4 regions of the Paenibacillus sp. PK3_47 genome follow, and region 4 is predicted to be linked to each of the others. Evidence: predicted binding sites of a transcription regulator. Region 4 holds the regulator's gene; each other region holds the start of a gene.
The links. Region 4 encodes Rex, which represses fermentation and respiration genes when NADH is low (regulators of the CRP and FNR family bind a similar motif). Its sites were predicted from a motif close to TTGTGAAATATTTCACAA; they were not measured.
Positions count from the first base shown of each region.

Region 1: a site for Rex is predicted at 3,148-3,165, ahead of qoxA (cytochrome aa3 quinol oxidase subunit II). Genes of this name have one in related genera too.
Region 2: a site for Rex is predicted at 2,719-2,736, ahead of adhE (bifunctional acetaldehyde-CoA/alcohol dehydrogenase). Genes of this name have one in related genera too.
Region 3: a site for Rex is predicted at 2,417-2,434, ahead of C2I18_RS11845 (cytochrome ubiquinol oxidase subunit I). Genes of this name have one in related genera too.

Region 1 is NZ_CP026029.1:3,756,961-3,762,640, reverse strand. Features, by position in the region: gene C2I18_RS16685 (ABC transporter ATP-binding protein) at 1-751, opposite strand, end outside; gene C2I18_RS16680 (GntR family transcriptional regulator) at 744-1,130, opposite strand; gene C2I18_RS16675 (polysaccharide deacetylase family protein) at 1,689-2,822, opposite strand; gene qoxA (cytochrome aa3 quinol oxidase subunit II) at 3,326-4,342, shown strand; gene qoxB (cytochrome aa3 quinol oxidase subunit I) at 4,392-5,680, shown strand, end outside.
Region 2 is NZ_CP026029.1:591,871-597,550, forward strand. Features, by position in the region: gene adhE (bifunctional acetaldehyde-CoA/alcohol dehydrogenase) at 22-2,643, opposite strand; gene C2I18_RS02855 (alpha/beta hydrolase) at 3,207-4,004, opposite strand; gene C2I18_RS02860 (Crp/Fnr family transcriptional regulator) at 4,365-5,084, shown strand; gene C2I18_RS02865 (DEAD/DEAH box helicase family protein) at 5,448-5,680, shown strand, end outside.
Region 3 is NZ_CP026029.1:2,644,817-2,650,496, forward strand. Features, by position in the region: gene cydB (cytochrome d ubiquinol oxidase subunit II) at 1-911, opposite strand, end outside; gene C2I18_RS11845 (cytochrome ubiquinol oxidase subunit I) at 898-2,301, opposite strand; gene C2I18_RS11850 (cold-shock protein) at 2,529-2,759, opposite strand; gene C2I18_RS11855 (cold-shock protein) at 2,953-3,153, opposite strand; gene C2I18_RS11860 (S1C family serine protease) at 3,539-4,789, opposite strand; gene C2I18_RS11865 (hypothetical protein) at 5,160-5,366, shown strand; gene C2I18_RS11870 (MBL fold metallo-hydrolase) at 5,335-5,680, opposite strand, start outside.
Region 4 is NZ_CP026029.1:361,600-367,279, forward strand. Features, by position in the region: gene C2I18_RS01675 (AAA family ATPase) at 1-473, opposite strand, end outside; gene C2I18_RS01680 (hypothetical protein) at 466-1,008, opposite strand; gene C2I18_RS01685 (cell wall elongation regulator TseB-like domain-containing protein) at 1,584-2,102, opposite strand; gene C2I18_RS01690 (amidohydrolase) at 2,124-3,422, opposite strand; gene C2I18_RS01695 (redox-sensing transcriptional repressor Rex) at 3,409-4,062, opposite strand; gene dinG (ATP-dependent DNA helicase DinG) at 4,251-5,680, opposite strand, start outside.

The DNA.
Region 1 (5,680 bases), 3.4 Mb from region 4:
GATTGACGCTTCCCCGCTGCTCCTGATGGAGAATTTGCAGCTTGGCGCCCAGAGCCGCTGCATGCCGCTCATCGCGGAAGGCGACCTGGATCTTGTGCGTGTCCGCCTTGAGATCATCCAGATCCTTCTCCACCAGCATTCTGCCGGCATGCATAATGCCGATATGATCGCATAAATCCTCAATTTCCCGCAGATTATGCGAAGAGATCAATACGGTAAGATCCCGCTCGGCCACTTCCTGGAACAGGAGATTCTTGATCTGCCGCCGCATGACCGGATCCAGACCGTCGATCGGCTCGTCCATGACCAGCACTTCCGGGGTGCAGCTCAGCGCGAGCCAGAATGCCGCCTGCCGCTGCATCCCCTTAGAGAACCTGCTCAGCTTCCTGCGCTGATCCAGACGAAAGACAGAAGCCAGCTCCTCAAAACGCTTCGTGCTCCAGCCGGGATATATAGATTGATAAAAGGCAGCCATACTTTTCAAATTCGACTGCGGGAAGAAATACGGACTGTCCGGCATAAAAATAACATTTCTTTTCGCTTCGGGATTATCGAATACCGGCTGTCCGCCGACGCTGACCGTCCCTTCCTCGGGCCGGTAGATGCCGGCCAGCGTCTTCAGCAGTGTGGTTTTCCCTGCCCCGTTCGAACCGAGCAGTCCATAAATCGCTCCCTTATGTACACTCAGCGAGATGCTGTCAACAGCTTTCTCCCCCTGAAAAATTTTGCTGACTCCGCGGATCTCAATCATGGTTCTTCTCCTCTCTCTCCTCAAGCACCTGGCGGTACAGCGCCCCGATTTCCCCCTCGGTAAAGCCGAGGTAGACGGCTTCGGCCATGAGCCGGAGCAGTTCAGTGCGGAGCTCCGCCTTCTTGCCTTCATTCTGTTCCTGGTGCATTGGTGCAATAAAGCTTCCTTTTCCCGGCAAAGAGTAAATATACCCCTCCCGTTCCAGCTCCCGGTAAGCCTTTTGGATCGTGTTGGGGTTGACTGTCAGCTGTGAGGACAAGGCTCTTACCGACGGAAGCTGTTCATCCGTCCGCAGGATGCCGTGCATAATCATTTCCTTGACCTTGTCGGTCAACTGCTCGTAAATCGGCTTGCGGCTGCGAACATCCAATTCGAACATAACCGTCCTCCATTCATCATGCTGTGTAGGTAAACCTCTCTAGGTGTATTAACTGTATTACTATTATTAATACAGTTAGAAACAGCTGTCAACCTTGACAGCAAAAAAACGGTCCCTAAGGGACCGTTCCAAAGTATTGAGAAACCCTTTTAATGGTCTTGGGTTCCTTTGCTGCGTTTCCATATCTGAGGACGCTGTCTCTGTTATATGCCTCGTCCCCTTTCGCACGCTAACGGACACTTCGTCCGTTATTTGCCATAAATTTCCCCGTTTCGATGAAATAACGGATCCAGGGTCCGTTAGAATCCCAAAACAACACCTCTGGCGCAAGATAAAGGATCTAGGGTCCGTTAGCATTAGCTTTTCAGCATTTCCAAGTCATTACTATGTTCTGGTGCGCGTCAGTTGATGAATTGAAGCCGGCAATTGTTAATGCGGTGTCGTGAATCAAGATCGCATAAATAAGGTTGTCGAGACTTTCTCAACGGCCTGAAACGGCCCCTAAGGGACCGTTCTCGTATCTTACGTATAATTGCTTTATCACGAAAAAGCCAGAGATCAGCGGGTATCCTTCCAGAAATTCACCGGCTGCAGATCTTTCGTAATCAGCTGGAAGTCATAGCCTTCCTTCTTCAGCGTTTCGAGCAGGCGCGGCAGCACCTTCAGCGTGGCCTTTTGATCATGCATCAAAATTACCGGACTTGTCTTGGACTTCTTCAGTTTGTGGACCTGCTCCATCACAGAAGTGTAGATTTTGTCACTGTTCTCCTTGTATTTCCAGTCTTCCGAGTCCACATTCCAGTCCCATAGATGATAACCCTGGTTCAGCACCTTGTCCCTGAAGGACTTCGTGAAATAAGGTTTGCTCCCATAAGGCGGACGAATCAGCGTTGTGCCCGCACCGGCAATTCTGTTCAGTGCAGCATTGGCATCCGCCATTTCCGCAAGTGCTGCGGCCGGGGAAGCATAGAATTTCTCCTTGCGGTGGGTCATCCCGTGCAGCCCTAATCCTTGCCCAAGCTTCACGGTTTGCTTCACAGCGGAAGGGTAACGGTTCATATTCTGTCCAAGCATGAAAAAGGTCGCCTTCACTTTATATTGGCCGAGAATATCCAGCAGCTGCCCTGTCGTTGCCGAGGGCCCGTCGTCAAAGGTCATATAGACAGTCTGCCCGGGCGTGCCCGGTTTTGCTTCCTGAGCCGGCTCAGCAGCAGCCCGGGGCTTTAGTTCCTGCTGATACTTGGCCGCAAATGCCGTATCATCAAGCTTCGCCGAGGCATTGCGCACCCTGAGCAAATATTTATCAGGCTGGTAGGTTATTATATAACCAAGATGGCTGCTGAGCTGCAGCGGAACCATCAGCGATCCCTTCTCCAGGAAGGTGTTCATCTCTACAGCTGTGCCATCCTGAAGCACTGCGCCCCCTTCTCCCTGAAGCAGGCGGAGTGTTCTTCCGTTCCCTGCAACCGCAATTCCTTCCTTAAGTCCGGTCAGGGTCCAGTTCAGTTCATTTGCGAGCTGGCGCAGCGGAACATAATAACGGCCAGCGGAAAACACTGGTTCTATATCGCTCAGTTTGTCATTGACTCCGAGCTTCGAAACGGGGTTTGCACCTGCAGCACTTGCCGCAGACTGAAGAATGCCGGTACAAAGAAATAAGGACAGGAACAGCAGCATTACTTTTTTAATCACGAGCATTAATCTCCTATCTATGTATATTTGAATATAACTCTATCATAGTTAACGGAATGGAAATTTGAGAGATTGTAACCGCCACAATAAAATGTTGTTACCCTTTGACAGTGATAAATGACACAAATTCAATGATTATTGTTCCAAATGCAGAATTCGTCGAATACTGTCGTATCAAGCAAAAGACGGTTAAAATCAACGTTTTTTACGCACTATAAATGTGACGAAAAAAGGAACTTTATTTAATATGTGAACAAATTTTGAACTACCTTAAAATAAGCTTAAAGCGCGCCACTACAGTGATCTTTATCATACCTAACAATATTTGTAACAAATTTCTCACACATATTTAACTTAATCGACATTATTAAGGACTTATCTAGCTTATATGGTAATTAATGTATTTTGAAAAATGGGTATGTAGTTCTTATTATAGATACAGGTTATTGTTTCATGGCTAATGTACGGCTAATGAAAAGAAGTATTGAAGGAAGGAGTTCTATATGAAAAAAAAGGGACCGTTATACGCTTTGTTTCTCAGCCTTATCCTTCTCCTGCCGGGATGCAGCTCCTTAACCGTGCTGAATCCGAAGGGGCCTGCTGCAAGAACGTTATCTGACACCATCATCCTCTCCATTATAACGATGGCCTTCGTTCTCGCAGTTGTCTACATCTTATATATCTTCGTGCTGGTGAAATATCGTGCGAAGAAAAGCAATGAGGGTTACATTCCGGAACATGAGGAGGGCAATAAGTTACTCGAGGCGATCTGGATCATCATCCCGATTATTATCGTAGCCTTCTTGTCCGTTGTGACTGTCAAGTCCACCCATGCTGTCGAGAATGTGGCTGATGAGTATAAGGATCAGAAGCCTCTGGTCATTTATGCTTCCTCTTCCAACTGGAAATGGCACTTCAGCTATCCTGAGGAAGGCATCGAAACTGTGAACTACGTCAACATTCCGGTTCACCGTGCAGTTGAATTCAGATTGTACTCTTTCGGTACAATCACCAGCTTCTGGGTTCCGCAGCTTGCCGGACAAAAGTACGCCATGAGCGACATGCTTACAACGCTGCACCTCTCTGCAGATACCGTAGGCTCTTTTATCGGTAAGAACTCGAACTTCAGCGGTAAGGGCTTTGCCCATATGGAATTCGAAACGCTTGTTATGACCGATCAGGAATACACTGACTGGGTCAATGAAGTTAAAGAAACCGCACCTGAGCTTACAGAGGATGAATTCAAGGGTCTGCTGGCTGCCGAACATCTTGGACGCAAAACCTATTCATCCACCCATCTGACGTTCAGCCCTCCTCCTGGAGACCATGGCGATCATATGAGCGGACACGGCTCTGAGGACCAGATGGAAAACGGAAATCCGGAACATATCGACAACAAGGATATTCATCCTTCACCGGAGCCTTCCAGTCAAACCGAATTTGACGGTGAGCCGCATCCTGAAGTGGAGCAGCCGCTTCCAAGCTCAGACGTTGAAGAACACACTCACGAGAGCAACTAGCTCTTAAATAGTATGAAGCAATTGTACCAACCTGAAAGGAGCCATCCTAATGGATTTAGAAAAATTTAAGGTTCACGGCGAACCCCTGATTTATGGGGCCATGATCAGTATCGCTCTCGCCACCATCGGGATTCTCGTTGGGCTGACCTATTTTAAAAAATGGGGCTACCTCTGGCGCGAATGGCTCACGACTGTGGACCACAAGAAAATCGGGATTATGTACATCCTCGCCGCCCTGCTGATGCTGTTCCGCGGCGGTGTGGACGCCCTGATGATGCGTCTGCAGACAGCTGCACCGGAAATGAAGTTTCTGGATGCGCAGCACTATAATGAGGTATTTACGACCCACGGTCTGATTATGATCCTCTTCATGGCGATGCCGTTTATCATCGGTCTCATGAACGTAATCATTCCGCTGCAAATCGGTGCAAGAGACGTTGCCTTCCCGCGCCTCAACGCCGTCAGCTTCTGGCTCTTCTTCATGGGAGCGATGCTGCTGAACATTTCCTTCGTTGTCGGGGGATCGCCGGATGCAGGCTGGTCCGCTTACTTCCCGCTGGCAAGCATTGAATTCAGTCCGACTGTAGGTAACAACTACTACTCTCTGGCACTGCAGATTTCCGGTATCGGTACGCTTATTACAGGGGTTAACTTCATCGTTACCATCCTCAAAATGCGTGCACCAGGCATGACCCTGATGAAAATGCCAATGTTCACATGGTCCGTGCTGATCACTAACATCATTATCGTATTTGCATTCCCTGTGCTTACCGTAGCACTTGCCCTGATGATGTTCGACCGGCTGTTCGGCTCTCAATTCTTCACGATGGCCAACGGCGGGATGGATATGCTCTGGGCGAACCTGTTCTGGGTATGGGGCCATCCGGAGGTATACATCGTTATTCTGCCGGCATTCGGTATTTACAGTGAAATTATCGCGACCTTCTCCAAAAAGAACCTGTACGGTTACAAATCCATGGTCTTCAGTATGGTGATTATCTCCCTCCTGTCCTTCCTGGTATGGGCTCACCATTTCTACACTATGGGTCAAGGCGTTATGGTCAACAGCTTCTTCTCCATTACTACAATGGCGATAGCCGTGCCTACAGGGGTTAAAATATTCAACTGGCTGTTCACCCTCCGAAAAGGGCGGATTACCTTTACAACACCAATGCTTTATACGCTGGCCTTTATTCCGATCTTTACCATCGGCGGTGTTACCGGCGTCATGCTGGCGATGGCCAGTGCGGATTACCAGTACCACAACACCATGTTCCTTGTAGCGCATTTCCACTATGTTCTGATTCCGGGCGCAGTATTCGCCGTTATCGCGGGCTT
Region 2 (5,680 bases), 230 kb from region 4:
TTTCTATATAACAATCGCCAATTAATTATCGAATCTTCCGTAGAACGCGTTGCGGTACACATCAGCCAGCTCACTTACCAGCGGCAGCTTAGGGTTGGCAGTAGTACATTGGTCTTCAAATGCACGGTCAGCCAGGTAGTCTACGCGCGATTCAAAATCCTTAGGATCAAAACCGAGCTGCTGGAACGACTCTTCGATGCCCAGCTTCTTGTTCATTTCACGGATTGCATTGATCAGGCTTGTTACACCTTCTTCTGTAGTACGGGCAGGCAATCCAAGAATACGGGCAATTTCGGCATAACGCTCGTCAGCTACGAAGTGCGAGTATTTAGGGAACGAAGCGAACTTCGTAGGTTTTTTGGCATTGTAACGGATAACGTGCGGCATCAGGATCGCATTTGTACGGCCGTGTGCCGTATGGTATTGACCGCCCCATTTGTGCGCCAAGCTGTGGTTAATACCCAGGAACGCGTTAGCAAACGCCATACCGGCAAGTGTCGAAGCATTGTGCATTTTTTCACGCGCCAGTTTATCACCAGTAAGCGCCGATTTCTCAAGGTACTGGAATACCAGCTGAATCGCTTTGATTGCCAGACCGTCGGAGTAGTCACTGGCCATTACCGATACATAAGCTTCAATAGCGTGAGTCAGTACGTCCATACCTGTATCTGCAACAGCAGTTCTTGGCAGACTGTATACAAATTCCGGATCAACGATCGCTACGTCTGGAGTCAGTTCATAGTCAGCCAGCGGATATTTGGTGTTGGCACCGGCAGTTTTGTCGGTGATAACTGCGAACGAGGTCACTTCCGAACCTGTACCCGAAGTTGTCGGGATGGCAACGAATTTCGCCTTTTTGCCCAGGGTAGGGTATTTGTACACGCGTTTGCGGATATCCATGAATTTTTGTTTCAGGTTATTGAAGTCTACATCCGGATGTTCGTAGAACAGCCACATTCCTTTGGCAGCGTCCATCGGTGAACCGCCGCCCAGTGCGATAATGCAGTCCGGCTGGAATCTGTTCATCATAGCGGTACCTTTCTCCACGGTAGTGGTCGAAGGATCCGGTTCAACTTCCGAGAACACTTCAATCGCTACAGGAGTCTGGCGTTGGCGCAGATAGTGCTCAACTCTTTCAACATATCCCAATTTAACCATCATTGGGTCAGTGATAATGGCTACACGTGTGATATCAGGCATTTTGGCCAGGTATTGAGTGGATCCCTTTTCGAAGTAGATCTTGTCAGGTACTTTAAACCATTGCATATTCACGGTACGACGATTCACCCTTTTCACGTTGATCAGATTGATGGCAGTAACGTTCTGCGATACCGAGTTGCGTCCATAAGATCCGCAGCCCAGGGTCAGCGAAGGGATATTCGTGTTGTAAATGTCGCCGATTGCGCCATGTGTCGAAGGCGAGTTGACGAGGATACGTCCGGTTTGCAGGCGGTTCGAGAATTTCATGATCACTTCTTCATTATTGGAATGGATCGCCGAGCTGTGGCCCATACCGCCAAATTCAACGATCTCGGCAGCGCGTTCGATACCTTGGTCAGCATTTTTCACCTTGTAGCAGGCCAGAACCGGGCTCAGCTTCTCAGCCGACAGCGGATATTTAGGGCCTACGCCTTCGATTTCAGCAACCAGAATCTTCGTTCCGGCTGGTACCTGGATACCGCACATCTCAGCAATTTTCACTGCCGATTGGCCTACGATTGCCGGGTTAACTGCACATTTCTCTACGTTCATCGCGCCGTTAGTCAGCTTGGCAGCTTCATCTTTATTGACAAAGTAGCAGCCGTTCGCGATCATTTTCTTTTTCACTTGGTCAAAAATTGCATCTTCTATAATAACGGCTTGCTCAGAGGCGCAGATCATACCGTTATCGAATGTTTTGGAAAGGATGATATCCGTTACCGCCTGATCAATATCTGCACTCTTCTCAATGAAGGCCGGTACGTTACCAGGACCTACGCCAAGAGCCGGTTTGCCGCAGCTGTATGCTGCCTTAACCATTGCCGATCCGCCTGTAGCCAGAATCAGTGCAACGTCCGGATTGTTCATCAGTGCGTTCGTTTTGTCCATCGTCGGCATTTCAATCCATTGAATGCAGTTTTCAGGAGCACCTGCTTTGACTGCTGCATCGTGCAGAATCTTAGCTGCTGCAGCGCTGCACTCTTGCGCGGACGGGTGGAAACCGAATATAATAGGGTTACGTGTCTTAGCGGCAATCAGAGCTTTAAACATCGTGGTGGATGTTGGGTTGGTTACCGGTGTGATGCCCATTACAATTCCGACTGGTTCAGCAATCTTTTGGAAGTTGTCGTAGGGGTTATCCTCAATAACTCCTACGGTTTTGTCATACTTGATTCCGTGCCAGATATATTCTGTTGAGAAGATGTTCTTCGTAATTTTGTCTTCGTATACTCCGCGGCCTGTTTCTTCGACAGCCAATTTTGCCAGGTACATGTGTTTGTCGAGACCTGCCAGAGCCATTGCATGAACGATTGTGTTAACCTGCTCCTGGTCAAGCGCCATATACGCTTCCTGAGCTTTCTTTGCTTTATCCACCAATGTCTGAATATACTCTTCAGCGGTGGTCTGTTTCACTTGGGCGGCGACTTCGTTCTTTACTGCCATCTCCCTCGTCCTCCTGTCAATTTTTAGGTTGTTTTTCTCTACACGTTTATCTTATCACATCCCCTTCGGGTTGTATAGTGAATTCTTTCACAAAGTTTAAAGTTTTTTTGATTTGTTTTCAAAGCGCTTACATTCGATCATATTCAGGCTGATATTACATTTATTGGGCTGCCACCCATGAATACATGCTCATACAAGAAATAATAATACTTAAAATCTAAGATTTTACAGAGAAAGCCGACTCTTTTTGCGGAATCAATACGTCCGGGGGTCTGCACTACTTTGTGCAATAGATTTATTTAAAAACACCGAGAATTCCTCTCTATTGTGTTTCGTGCGCATTTTTACACGGATCCCCCCCGCCCACTGAAGCGGAAAAAGATCCTCTTCCTTCTTTAGTCCGGCCAACTTTATCTATTATAAATAGCGGCAGCCAGGGACGAGAGAGTCTTGCCCCGGACTGCCGCTATTTTAATGAGTTAATATATTCTCTTAGTATCGGTCACTCTAGCTTGCACAAGCGAACTGAAGTCCCTTCGCTCCGCAGTGTCAGAAAGGTCAAACTATTTTGTATACCCGCCCAGCTGAAGCCAGGAAGCACAGGCGTCAGTCCATCCGCGTGTATGAGGCTCTTCATCTGCCAGTCCGAGACCATGGCGGCCATGGGCATATACATGCAGGTCAAACGGAATCTCATGGCGTCTTAATGCAGCTGCGAACAGGAGACTGTTCTCTACAGGAACGGAGGCATCATCCGAGGTATGCCACAGGAATGCCGGCGGAGTATCTGCAGTGACCTGCAGTTCACTGCTGAGCCGGTTGGCCATTTCCTTATCCGGATTCTCACCAAGAAGATTGCCTTTCGAGCCCTGGTGCGTAAATTCCTCCCCCATTGTAATGACTGGATAACAAAGAATCATAAAATCGGGACGGCTGGAATACCTTTCTAACGGCTCAGCTGCCTCAGCCTGCCCCCGGTCAAACAATACTCCCGCAGCAGAGGCCAGATGCCCTCCGGCAGAAAAGCCGAGAATGCCCAGTCTGTCCGGATCAACGCCATATTCATCTGCACGGGACCGGATGGTGCGCAGCGCTCTCTGGGCATCATGCAGCGCGCTTGGGTACTTATAGGGTGCTACACGGTACCGCAGGACAAAAGCCGAGATTCCCAGCGTATTCAGCCACTCCGCCACCGGCTGGCCTTCATGATGAGCCCGCATCCCGTAGCCGCCTCCAGGACACACCAGAACAGCCGCGTTACCTTTCCCTTCTACGAGATACGGCGTAATTGCCGGAAGATCCTCCGGACTGTCACCGAGCGAGCCCGGAGTTCCCCCGGGCCATAGCAATAATGTTTCCATCTTCATCCCTCAGGCTTTCCTCAATATTAAATAACATAAATGAAAGCAGTTACACACTTCCTGTCCATAAGTCTAACAAGGTCTTATCGTTCATGCAATCACTTGCTGCCCTCAACAAGACAAAATTCCTTTATGGTGTCCATCACCGAAAACAACTGTTATAATAAGCATCAATCCCAGTAATCCGGCCTCTGCTGGAGCAGGAAATCATGCTAAATATCATCGTTTCGAAGTGAAAATTATCACAATGTTAAAAATTCGACACTTTTTCGCGAAAATACTTAACCAAAATGAGGGATTTCAAGGTATAATTAATTTAAAATTTATTGAAAAACTGAGGGAATAAAGGGGATATCGATTATGATCAAGGAACATTACAATGTTATCGAGGCCCACGGGAATACAAACTGTTTTTCCGAACAGAACTTTAACAGACTTCTCGTTACAATGAAAGAGCGCATAGTACCAGAAGGATCTCACTTGTTCTGGGAAGGTGACTATTCGGATAAATTGTTTTATATCAAACGTGGACGTGTAAAGCTGACCAAATCTACAGACGAAGGCAAAGAACTGATTCTGTATATGTATCAGGCTGGTGACATGGTCGGGCAGGCAGATCCTTTCTTCAGCACCAAGCACAGCTTCACCGCCGAGGTTATTGAAGAGAGCGAAGTTGGTGTAATTGAGCAGAAGGATCTTGAAATCCTTATCTGCCAGCACTGTGATTTCGCCATCGACTTTATGAAGTGGATGGGTATTCACCACCGTCTTACACAGACTAAATTCCGTGATTTGATGATGTACGGCAAACCGGGCGCCCTGTGCTCCACGCTAATCCGTCTGGGCAACACCTATGGCGAGAAGAACGGCGACAATATTCTGATCAACAAAAAAATCACGCATACGGATCTCTCCAACATGATCGGCGCTACCCGTGAGAGCGTCAACCGGATGCTGAGTGATCTGCGCAAAAAAGATGCTGTTGAGTATGAGAATGGAATGATTGTGATCAAAGATCTGGGCATGCTTCAGGAAATCTGCCATTGCGAATTATGTCCTAACGAAATCTGCCGCATTTAATTTCCTAGTAATAATACCCTCTATTCTCCTCACTGAAACATATCAGGCCCAAATATTTTTTAACCATACAATAGAGTGGTCGAAGACGCCTTGTCCGGTGTCTTTTTTTTGTGTAAAATGCTTTGGCTTACAGCTTCCTCATCCACTCTACTGCAGTCATTACGACCGGTGATGCCGGCTCTTACGACAATTCCGCTATATCTCCCCCTCCCATTAGCTTTCAGTTTCATGCTACCTGATTAATAAGATATATCAGTGCTTTATGTAATATCCCACTTTAAATCCATGCCTTTATCTTGACAGATGTTTATATTTCCCGCGTAATGAGGGATGGAATGAAATCTATTACGAGAGGTGACTGAGATGGAGAACCACGCCAAAACCTTTCCCGGCCCTATTAAATTCTGCTATCCGTGGCGCTCCTATCAGAAGCGGATACTGGATCAACTTGAGGAGCATTTACGTAACCGGCACCTGCATCTTGTCGCGCCGCCAGGCTCAGGCAAAACCGTTCTGGGTCTGGAAATTATGCTCCGCATCAACCGCCCGGCAATCATTTTGGCACCAACCTTGACGATCAAGGAGCAGTGGGCGAA
Region 3 (5,680 bases), 2.3 Mb from region 4:
ATTACTTTAAGGGAATAGTGCCCGGAAGCGGCATTCGTAATCGTCAAGCTGAACGCGGCATCGATCGAGCTGATCATCACACGCGGGAACAGTCCTACGAAGATGGACAGTACCGACAGTGCCATAACCGCCCCGGTCATTCCGAAAGCCCAGCCGTCTTTTTTCTTAGTCATGAAATAACCCGACAGAACAAAGGCAGCAATGCCCAGAATAACCAGCACCATAAGCAGTGCTCCGCGGTGCTCGAAGATATCTGTCATGTAGTAGGTCATCACAACAAAGGCAACCAGCAGCGCAGCCAGCGGGAGCAGCAGCTTCTTGGCCAGCTTGCGCGCCCGGAGCTGAAGATCGCCGGTCGTACGGAGCGTGGTGAACATCAAGCCGTGTACCAGACAGAGCATGACCACTGTAATTCCTGCTACAACTGTATACACATTTACGATATCAAAGAATCCGGCATACATTTGCATTTCGCCGTCTATCGGCAGCCCCTTGATGAAGCTCGCGAACACTACGGCCAGCAGGAACGGCGGGAGAAAGCTGCCGAAGAAAATGCAGGCATCCCAGGTTCTTTTCCAGGCCAGCGAGTCACGTTTGCCTCTGAATTCAAAGGCTACGCCGCGTGCAATCAGCGCAAGCAGTGCGAAGACAAACGGGATATAGAATCCGCTGAACAGTGTGGCATACCACTCCGGGAACGCCGCGAACATCGCACCCGCGCCAGTCAGCAGCCATACTTCATTCGCATCCCAGAACGGACCGATGGAGTTGATGAGTACCCGGCGTTCTGTGTCATTTTTGGCCAGAATCTGTGTTTCCATTCCGACACCGAAATCGAAGCCCTCCAGAAAGAAGAAGCCGATAAATAACACTGCAATCAGCACAAACCACAATTCATTAAGAGAAAGCATGCGATCCCTCCTTAGTGTACGGATCATGTGATTCACCGTGATCGTGATCCATGGCATAAGGGCCTTTTTTGATAACCTTGATGAACAATCCGATCAGTACAGCACCCAATATTGCGTAAATTGCATTAAAAGTAATTACAGAGAACAGGATCGAACCGGCCGAAACGTTAGGAGACACACTGTCTTCTGTTGTCATTAAGCCGAATACCGTCCACGGCTGGCGCCCGATCTCTGTCATAATCCAGCCTGAAGTATTGGCGATTGGCGGAAGCAGCAGCCCCCAGAGCATAAACCGCAGGAACCAGGTGTTCGGACGCTCCATCTTTTTGCGCCACATCAGATACATCGCATACAGGCCAAGCACGATCATTAGTGTACCTGCGAGCACCATAATCCGGAAGCTCCAGAACGTGGTCCGTACAGGCGGAATATAGTTACCCGGGCCATACTGTTGTTCATACTCTGCCTGCAGCGTGTTCATCCCTTTAACATCACCGGAGAATTTACTGTAGGACAGGAAGCTCAGCAGATATGGAATTTTGATCTCACCGGAATTGGATTTATTCTCAGGATCAATAAAAGCACTGACGGTCCAGGCCGCCGGGTCACCGCTATCTTCCCATAGCCCTTCGGAAGCAGCCATCTTCATCGGTTGGGTCTCTACCAGGTACTGTGCTTGAGCATGTCCGGCCACAGCCACTCCGATGGAAGATACGATCCCGACAATTGCGGCAATTTCAAAAGATTTTCTGAAAAAAGGAACGTCCTGCTTCTTGAGCATTTTGTAGGCGCTGATCCCTGTTACCAGGAAGGCGCCAGTCGCATAAGCAGCGAGCACGGTATGCGGGAATTCCACCAGCAGTTGTCCGTTCGTAATCAGCGCAAAGAAATCATTCATTTCAGCCCGACCGTTATTAATAGCAAAGCCTACCGGATGCTGCATAAAAGAGTTAGCTGCCAGAATCCAGAATGCCGACAGCATTGTTCCGAAGGCTACCAGCCAGATGGACAGCAGATGGATCTTCTTGGATACCTTATCCCAGCCGAAAATCCAGAGTCCGATAAATGTGCTCTCCAGGAAAAAGGCCAGCAGCGCTTCAATGGCCAGCGGAGCTCCAAATACATCACCCACAAAACGGGAATAATCCGACCAGTTCATTCCGAACTGGAACTCCTGCAGGATCCCTGTTACTACACCTACCGCAAAGTTAATCAGGAAAAGCTTCCCCCAGAACTGTGCCATTCTTTTGTACTCTTCATTGCCTTTTCTGACATACATTGTCTCCATGATCGCAATCAGGAGCGCCAGACCAATAGACACCGGTACAAAGAAATAATGAAAAATTGTTGTAGACGCAAATTGTATGCGCGACAGCATGACTGCATCCATTTTTTCTTCCCCTTCTTTCTCCCTATTCAATATGTCTATTCTGTCAAAAAAGCAGCGGCTGAAGTGTGATATTTATCACATAAAACATCCCGTTTTGACCTAAAAAGCAATAAATTTGTGACAAATATCACAATATAACGTAAAGAAAGCAAAAAAAATAAGACGGTTTAACCGTCTCGGATTTGTTCATCGTATTTATATAGCGTCTTGACTCATAAAGGCATTGGTCAGGTAATGGAAATACCCTTTTTCAGCGATTTAAGATCGCCGTTGGAATTGAGCAGTTGCGGCAGCATCTTCATGCTGCGGACCATTGGAGCATGACAGAGACGGCAAGAAGGTATAGTTTCAAAGGCAAAGTTATCCCTCATCCATCCGTTACATCCATCATTGGTACAGGCCCAAATTGCGGTATTTTCCTCCGGTACTTCCTCCATAGGCTTCTTCCGGTAGTTCATTGCCGTTCCTCCCTTCCTTTATGTCACCCAGATACATCTCCTGATACGTAAAAAAGCATCTGCCGATGCCCCTTCTAAGATGTGTCAAATCCTGTTGTACGGTTGCTCTTTCTGATCGGTCAGTATATTATACTGCTGATCTTATAAAAAAAGACCGTCCCAACTTTCACAAGCGGGACGGTATCTTCTATTATTACAGTTTTACAACGTTTTCGGCTTGTGGTCCACGGTTGCCTTGAACAACGTTGAATTCAACGCGTTGGCCTTCGTCCAAAGTTTTGAATCCTTCGCCAGTGATTGCGGAGAAGTGTACGAATACGTCGCTTCCGCCTTCAACTTCGATGAATCCGAATCCTTTTTCTGCGTTGAACCATTTAACTGTACCTGTTTGCATGTGTGTTACCTCCACAAATTTAAATTAATATGTTCTTTTTATCTTCAAACAAAGAAAAAATTCACACATTGAAAAAGGTTGTAATGCCATTGACAGCCCTTTTCAATACGAGAATTAGGTATCAAATGTATGATTACTAACATGTTACCACACCTGAATAACAAAGGCAAGCCAGACATCCGAAATTCTCCGGTTTTTCCGTTATTAGGTCATCTTCCCAATGTAAGGGTTATCAGGTCGTAATGGACAGGTGGTACTGACTTATACTTTATATATACCCTGTTCATTTCACGTTGAAACGGGCCGCTCCTAAAAATTTATAAGAGCGGCTGGACCGCTTCACTTCATTCTGCTGCTTCACTATTATATACCGCTGTTCCGGTTATTATTCTTCCGGCTTCTCAAGAAGTTTGACTGTAACCTGGTTCATCTCACCGTTACGGTAATACGTTATCTTTAGATCGTCTCCGATCTTGGTCTGGTCATACAAGTACTTGCGCAGCGACAGTGTAGAAGTAATCGGCTCATCATCGAACTTGATGATAACATCGTTGAGTTGCAGGCCTGCCTCTTCAGCCGGTCCCACCGCATCCAGCACGACTGCACCGTCCTGCACACTGCTTGGCAGCTTGAGCTCCTTGCGCTGATCCTCGGCCAGCGGCACGTACGGGTTATTAAGATCCACAGTGTACACGCCCAGATAGGAACGGGCAATTCTTCCGTTAGCTGCAAGCTCATCCGCAGTCTCCATCACATGGTTGGCCGGAATGGCAAAACCGAGTCCTTCAACGCCTGTATCAGAAATTTTCATAGTGTTAATGCCGATCACCTTGCCGTCCAGATCGACCAGCGCTCCGCCGCTGTTGCCCTCATTGATTGCAGCGTCAGTCTGAATGACCTCCTGCTCCCAGTCATAGACGCCGTCCTGGTTGAGGGATACCGGAATAGGCCGCTCTGTGAAGCTTACAATTCCGGAGGTCAGGGAATCGCCAAGCCCCAACGGATTGCCGATCGCAATGACAGTCTCGCCCAGGCGGACCTTGGAGGAATCGCCGATTTGGGCAACAGACGTAATTCCCTTGGCACTAATAGAGAGTACCGCAATATCGCTGACCTTATCGGCACCTACAAGCTCAGCCTTATGTGTCTGACCGTCGACGGTAACCACCTCTAGCTTGCCTGATCCTTCAATGACATGATTATTGGTAATAATGAAAGCTTTGCTGTCATCTTTTTTATAAATAACTCCCGATCCCAGTGCCGATTCATCGAGAATGTTAAGTTCCTCATTATCTTCTTTATGATTGATAATACTCACTACTGCAGGACGGGCTAGGGCCGCAGCCTGAATAATCCGGTCATACGGATCACCGCTGCTTACTGTTACCTTATCAATGACCGGGGTCTCCCGTGCCTGTTCCTGATTCAGCTGGCCTGTTACCAGACTGAACAGCAGCACCGCAACCACCGCACTGATCACTGAACTGATCACCGATACCTGCCATGTAGACAGGCCGCGCCGTGATCTGCGCACTGTCCATTTGCTGCGGCTGGTCAGAACCTTCGGCGGCTCCTGCTCCCTGCTGCTGCGCCGCGGTACTTTGGTTGAATAGAAATCATCATCAAACAATCCCACCGTTACATCCTCTCCCCTCTATTGCTGCTGCATTCAGACCTGAACGCCAAGCAACCACGCCCGAGCTTTCCTCTGTATCTCTTAGACTCCCGGAAGCTCTAAAAAGTTTCACTATATTCATTCACCACAAAATTAGGTCTTGTAAGCGCAAGGGGGCTTTGATTCTTGCAATATATGAATTAAGAATAAGCTTGTATCCGGAATATTTTGCAACTTAAAAGACTACAATAATAGAAGAGCCAATGTCTTACGCCTGAAGGCGGTTCTATATAATTGTATCACAGGCTGAGGCATCACCCGCATTTTTTCTGCCGGAATAGTGATGCGAATTTTTTACATCTCGGGCTTCGGCCGTACAGGAGGGCTTACCTTGGAATCTTTTTCGACAAGCATGGATCTCGTGCAGTTTATCAGCAAGCTTGGGGATCTGAAGGATGAACATTATCATCTGGTCCTTGTCCAAAGCGCAATGATTGAGCTGCTGATTGACAAAGGACTGATCTCACGCCAGGAGCTGGAGCACAAAATTGCTGAAGTCGACCAGCTTATGACTGGCTCACCTTATCCCATGGCGTAGGCCGGTCATAATAGGTGTCGCATAATTTGAATTCACTGTCCTTATAAAAGCAGCCCCGGTCCTCCATTGCCCCGCGTACAGACATTTTGGCCAGGTCCATCATGTTATGATCCCGGCTCAGATGGGCAAGATAGGTCCGCTTGGTCCGCCCGGTCAGAATTTCGCTGAGCGCCGCACCGGCAGCTTCATTGGAGAGATGGCCCATATCGCCGAGAATCCGCCGTTTGGTATTCCAGGGATAACGCCCCATTCTAAGCATCTCTATATCATGATTTGCCTCCAGGACCAGCACATCTGAACCCTCTATGGCCGTA
Region 4 (5,680 bases):
TCCTTGAACAAATCACGGATGCGGCCTGCACCGACACCCACATACATTTCTACAAACTCACTGCCAGATGCCGCAACGAACACAGAATTGGTATAATGTGCCGCAGCTTTGGCCATCAGCGTCTTCCCTGTCCCCGGAGGGCCTGTAAGCAGGATCCCTTTAAGCGGACGAATGCCGAATTTGCTGATTTCCTCATGCCGGATCAGAAAATCCAGCGCTTCACGCAGCTCCTGCTTGGCATTATCCTGACCGCCGATTTCTTCAAAGGTAAGCTTGGCCGGACCGTTCTTCTTGCGTTTCTTGTCAGCCCCTGCGTTAACAGCCAGTCCGCCGCGCAGATGAGCCAGCACAAGCAAAGCGCCAACCATCCCTGCAGCGATAATCACCGGAAAAATATTAATCCCCACAAATGCCATAAAAATCAGCATGACGGGCGCAAAACCGATGAGCACTTCTTTCCAATACTTAGGCATTGGTCCACGCTCCTAACGTTGCCGCAGTACGCGGTAAAATAATAAATTTGCTGTCAGTGCCATTGCTCAGGCTTACGTATACATTATTGTCATCAATTTCAGTGGTTGCTATCACATTCTGATATTCCGGATACTGCTCTTTCAGTCCATCAAGCTCAGTAGGTATAAGTGTATACTTGCGGCCTTCCATCGCTTCTGCAACAGAGAACATGGCCTTATCCCAATACTCATCCAGCAGATCATTCGATTTCTGAGTCACATCCAGCTTAAGTGAACGGCCGCCAATAGCCGACTTTCCTTCCAGGTTCACGTACTGCACGAGCTCTTTCAATTTGGTGCCTGGTGCAAGATCAAGTTTCAAAGTGACCTGGTTGCGGTTAATAGTTATATGTGAATCATTAACTCCTTCATAGGATGATACAATTTTCTGCAGCGGCTCCTGTACAGCAAACTGGCGGTAAGCATACCAGCCCCCGAACAACAGTGCAGCAGACAACAAAGACGTCAGCAGTACAGGTACAAGACGAAGTTTCAATGAACGTCCTCCTCTCAATGATGAACAGCATTATTACTATATTTATGTTAAACCAAACAGCGTGTCTAGCGCTCTTCCGAGACTGACATGCTCTTAAGCATGTCTTAATACAAATAGTAGTATATCACAGGTGTATATACGATTTATAATATAATTGTGAAAATATTTAAAATTTTTGATACTAATTTTTGGGTTGACAAACCGTCTTCTCCTCTATATCGGCAAAAAGACATGGATGATTAAGCTCTCACCATGTCTTTTCGGTATATATCTAATGCTATACTTTATGTACATCAATCACTCAAAGCGGTGAGCAGACCGGCACTAAAGGCTAAGACAGGCAGTGCTAACAAGAAAGACACCAGGGCGAATCCCTGAAACTTGACTCCTTTGCGCCCGTTTCTTTTTCCCGACCAAATCATCAGGAGCCCGGCAGCCAAGCACATCAGATAGACTGTAAAATAATGCAGTTCAATCCCCCCCCCGTTATGGCATTAATGCCCTTAAATCAGCATAAAAACAGCAGGCGGCCGTCTTCCCGCCCCCTGCTGTACATTCTAGTAACGCCCTAACTTTTAGCTGTTCGGTAAGCTGTACCCTTCCCCGATGGCTGCCCCGTCAGCAAAGCGGTAGAATTTGTAGTAATACCGCTCTTTATCCCTGTAAAACACCTGCCACGCATATTCCCCGTTATAGACTCCCGGCAACAGCCGTTTGATCTCAACTCCCGGCAGCTCGGCCGCTAGGGCCGTACGGATCTGTTCTTCCGACGTTCCGCCCGCAACTTCCGCCGCATAAATATCATTTACGCCTCCTGCAGGCTCGCCTTCCGTAGTAAAACGCACCCAGACCATCATTTCCGTCCCCGCACCGTTCTGGCCTGTAACCACCCAGTAAATCGCGTTTTCGTCCCAGACGGACTTCTTCGCTTCAGTAATATCAGTCAAGCCTGCCTGGTTCATGGCGACTTCCTCAGCTTTACTGCGTTCATTCCACTGGTCCTTCATGATATAGGCATAGAACTGGCTTAATCCGAACAGCAGGAGCAGAAACAGGGCTATGCCAAGCAGAAGCCATTTTCTCCTCTTCTTCAAGTGCAGCTCCCTTTCCTTATATTACCGTTTCAGCAGCCCTTCAAAGGTCTCCTGGGCTTTGCGGCGGATTTCTTCCTCATCCAGGGTCAGGCATTGACCGTGCTTCACAACCTGCAGACCGTTCACCCAGACATGCTCCACATCCTTGGCACTGGCCGAATAGACCACATGGGACAGAAGATCCGTATGCGGCAGCAGATGCGGCTGATCGATATCGATAGCGATAAAATCCGCCTTCATTCCCGGTGCAAGCCGGCCCACATTGTCGAGGAACACCGACCGGGCACCGTATTCGGTAGCCATCAGCAGCGCCTCAGGTGCCGGAACCGCTGTCGGGTCTCCGCTTACCCCTTTATGAATGAGAGCAGCGAGACGCATTTCTTCAAACATGTCCAGGTTATTGTTGCTGGCCGCACCGTCTGTTCCAAGAGATACGGGAACACCGGCTCTCAACAGCTCCGGCACACGTGCCACACCGCTGGCGAGCTTCAGGTTACTTCCCGGATTATGCGAAACCCCGACCTTGTAGCGGGCGAGAATGTCAATTTCCTCATCGTTCAGATGAACGCCGTGAGCGATGATTGAAGGACGCGTGAACATTCCCAGCTTCTCCAGGTGAGCCACAGGGCGCAGGCCGTAATCAGCCGCATTCTGCTCTACTTCATGACGGGTCTCGGACATATGTGTATGCATCGGCAGATCCAGATCATGGGCTGCCTGTACAAATTTCACGAAAAAGTCGGGAGGACAGGTATAAGGGGCATGCGGCGACATCATCGTGGTAATTCTGCCGTCCGCCTTGCCGTGCCAGTCTTGTGCAAACCGGATGGCTTCCGCGAGCTTATGGTTCTGCACATCCTCCGGGCACAATCCGATGACACCGCGCATCAGCACTGAACGGATGCCGGATTGCTCAACTACCCGGGCTACCCGGTCCATATGGTCATACATGTCCAGGAAGGTGGTTGTACCGCCCTTGAGCATTTCCAGGACAGACAGAGCTGTACCCCAGTATACATCTTCACCGGTGAACTTTTCTTCCATCGGCCACATTTTTTCCTGCAGCCAGGCCTGCAGCACCATATCATCCCCGTAGCCGCGCAGCAGGGACATTGCCGCATGACCGTGCGTATTGACCAGACCAGGCATGAACAGGAGCCTGCTGCCGTCTATCGTGCTCACACCGTCTTCAATAACGGGCTTCTCTTCTCCTATGTACGTTATCAAATCGTTTTCTATAGTCATGTATCCGTTCAGAACCGGCTGATGGCTTCCCGGAACCAGAAAACGTCCGTTAATGACTGTCTTATTGCTGCTCATTTGCTGTTTCTTCCTTTCCATCGTGCAAATAATAGGCCAGACTCTGCAGATCGGTCGTAAAATCGGCCGCATGTATCCGGATATTGGACGGGGTCTTCAGGATAACCGGGGCAAAATTCAAAATGGCTTCAATCCCTGACTCCACCAGAATATCTGCTACAGCCTGGGCTTCACTGTCCGGTACCGTAATAATACCGATGCGGATTCCCTGCTCACGGATCGTTTTGCCCAGCTCTTCCATAGGCTGGACCGTCAGAGAGTTGATCTTCTGCCCGATCTTGGGTGCGTAAGAATCAAATACGGCTGTGATCTTCATCGTATCCTTCAGATAAGCATTGTAATTGGACAGGGCGTGACCGAGATTACCGGCACCTACCAGAGCCACGTTGATCTGCTGGTCCAGCTTGAGGATGTGGCGGATTTTTTCGATCAGGTAAGAAACATCATAGCCGATGCCCTTGCGGCCAAAATCACCAAAATAGGCCAGGTCCTTGCGGATCTGTGCCGGATTCAGGTCGAGCTTCTGCCCCAGCTCCTGGGAAGACACGGTAGCGATTTCACGCTTTTGGAGATCATTCAGGAATCGCAGGTATACAGGAAGTCTGCGGACAACCGCCTCAGATATTTTTTCCGATTTCATGTATTCTCCTCCTAATGTAAGATGAACAGTCAATATATAGATCATAACCGTTAATGCGGTGAACCTTATGTTACCAGGAACACATCTCACAAAGCACCGCACTAACGGACTAAAGACAATGATATAAATATAAACAATGGCATGACGGGTTAATCAGCAGGCGGCAAGCCGCCAGCATTAGCAGTCGTTCAGGAAGCGCCGCCGTCATCCAGCCATTCCGCAATCCGCGGAACCATCTGATCGGTCAGCATATGCTCCATCTTTGGTCCCGGCAGCGAATACAGGAAGTACTTGCCGTAATTGGACTCAATCACTCTCGTATCATAGACGATGACAATTCCGCGGTCCTGGGCGGTACGCACCAGACGTCCGAAGCCCTGCTTGAACCGGATCACCGCCTGCGGCACAGACATTTTCATGAACGGATTTTTCTTCTGGGCCTGCAGCAGCTCCGCTTTGGCTTCGGCCAGCGGATGGTTAGGCGGCTGGAACGGCAGTCTGACAATCGCCAGGCAGGTCAGCGCCTCACCGGGAATATCTACGCCTTCCCAGAAGCTGCTTGTTCCAAGCAGCACTGCGGCCGGACTGTCCTGGAAACGCCGGATCAGCTTGTTGCGGCTGCCGCCCTCGACGCCCTGGCCCAGCACGGCAATTTCTTCTGAAGCAAGCACCTCCTTGAGCGGTTCATACACCTGCCGCAGCATGCGGTAGGAGGTGAACAGCACGAGCATGCGCCCCTTGGTAGCCACTGCCGCTTCGGCCAGGGAATGGACAAGCTTGTCGACAAACCTGGCATCGCCTATGCTGCCCTTGACGCTCGGAAAATCACGCGGAATAACAAGCAGCGCCTGCTCCCGGTAATTAAACGGGGAAGGCAGCAGTGCCGTCATCAGACGGTCCTGTTCAGCCGCTTCATTAAGACCGAGGTTGTCAATCATGAATTGGAAGGACTTGTCGACAGAGAGCGTGGCCGAAGTCAGCACAATGCTCTTTTTCTTATCGAAGAAAAGCTCCTTCAGCTGGCCGCTGACATCTACAGGTACAGCATACAGCTGCAGCGACTTGCCGCGGTAGTTCCCGCTGCCTTCCATCCAGTAGACATTATTCTCATCGTTAAGGCCCATAAAGAAACGGATCTGTTCACGGATAGACGCCAGGTCCTTGAACAAGCCGCTGATATCTGTGACCAGGCTGTCTGAGGACGACTGGCTCTCGCTCTCCCGCATCTCACTGAGCATCTTGTCACCCTTGCGGATGATATCACTGAGACTCAGATGCAGTGTATTTTCAAGCGGAGCGAGCTCCTCCCACTCCTTGGGCTTTCTGCCGGGATGGAGGCGGGTAACAAGCTGTCCGGCTTCACCTGCGGCTGCGTCGCTGCGTTCAGGGAGCATGGCGAACAGCTTGTCGCTCAGCGTGTCCCAGGTCTCCTTGACTGTCAGAAGATCAGGGTAGATCCTGTCGATCGTACCGCTCCACTCCGAAGCCTGCTCGCTGCCTGAAGACTGCAGCATCTGGCGCAGCGCCGGCAGCTGACCGCTGCGGCTGTCCTTATAGAGCCGGGTAAGCGTGTGGGCCACAGTGAAATATTTCATCTGCATTCCAAGATGCTTGCCGG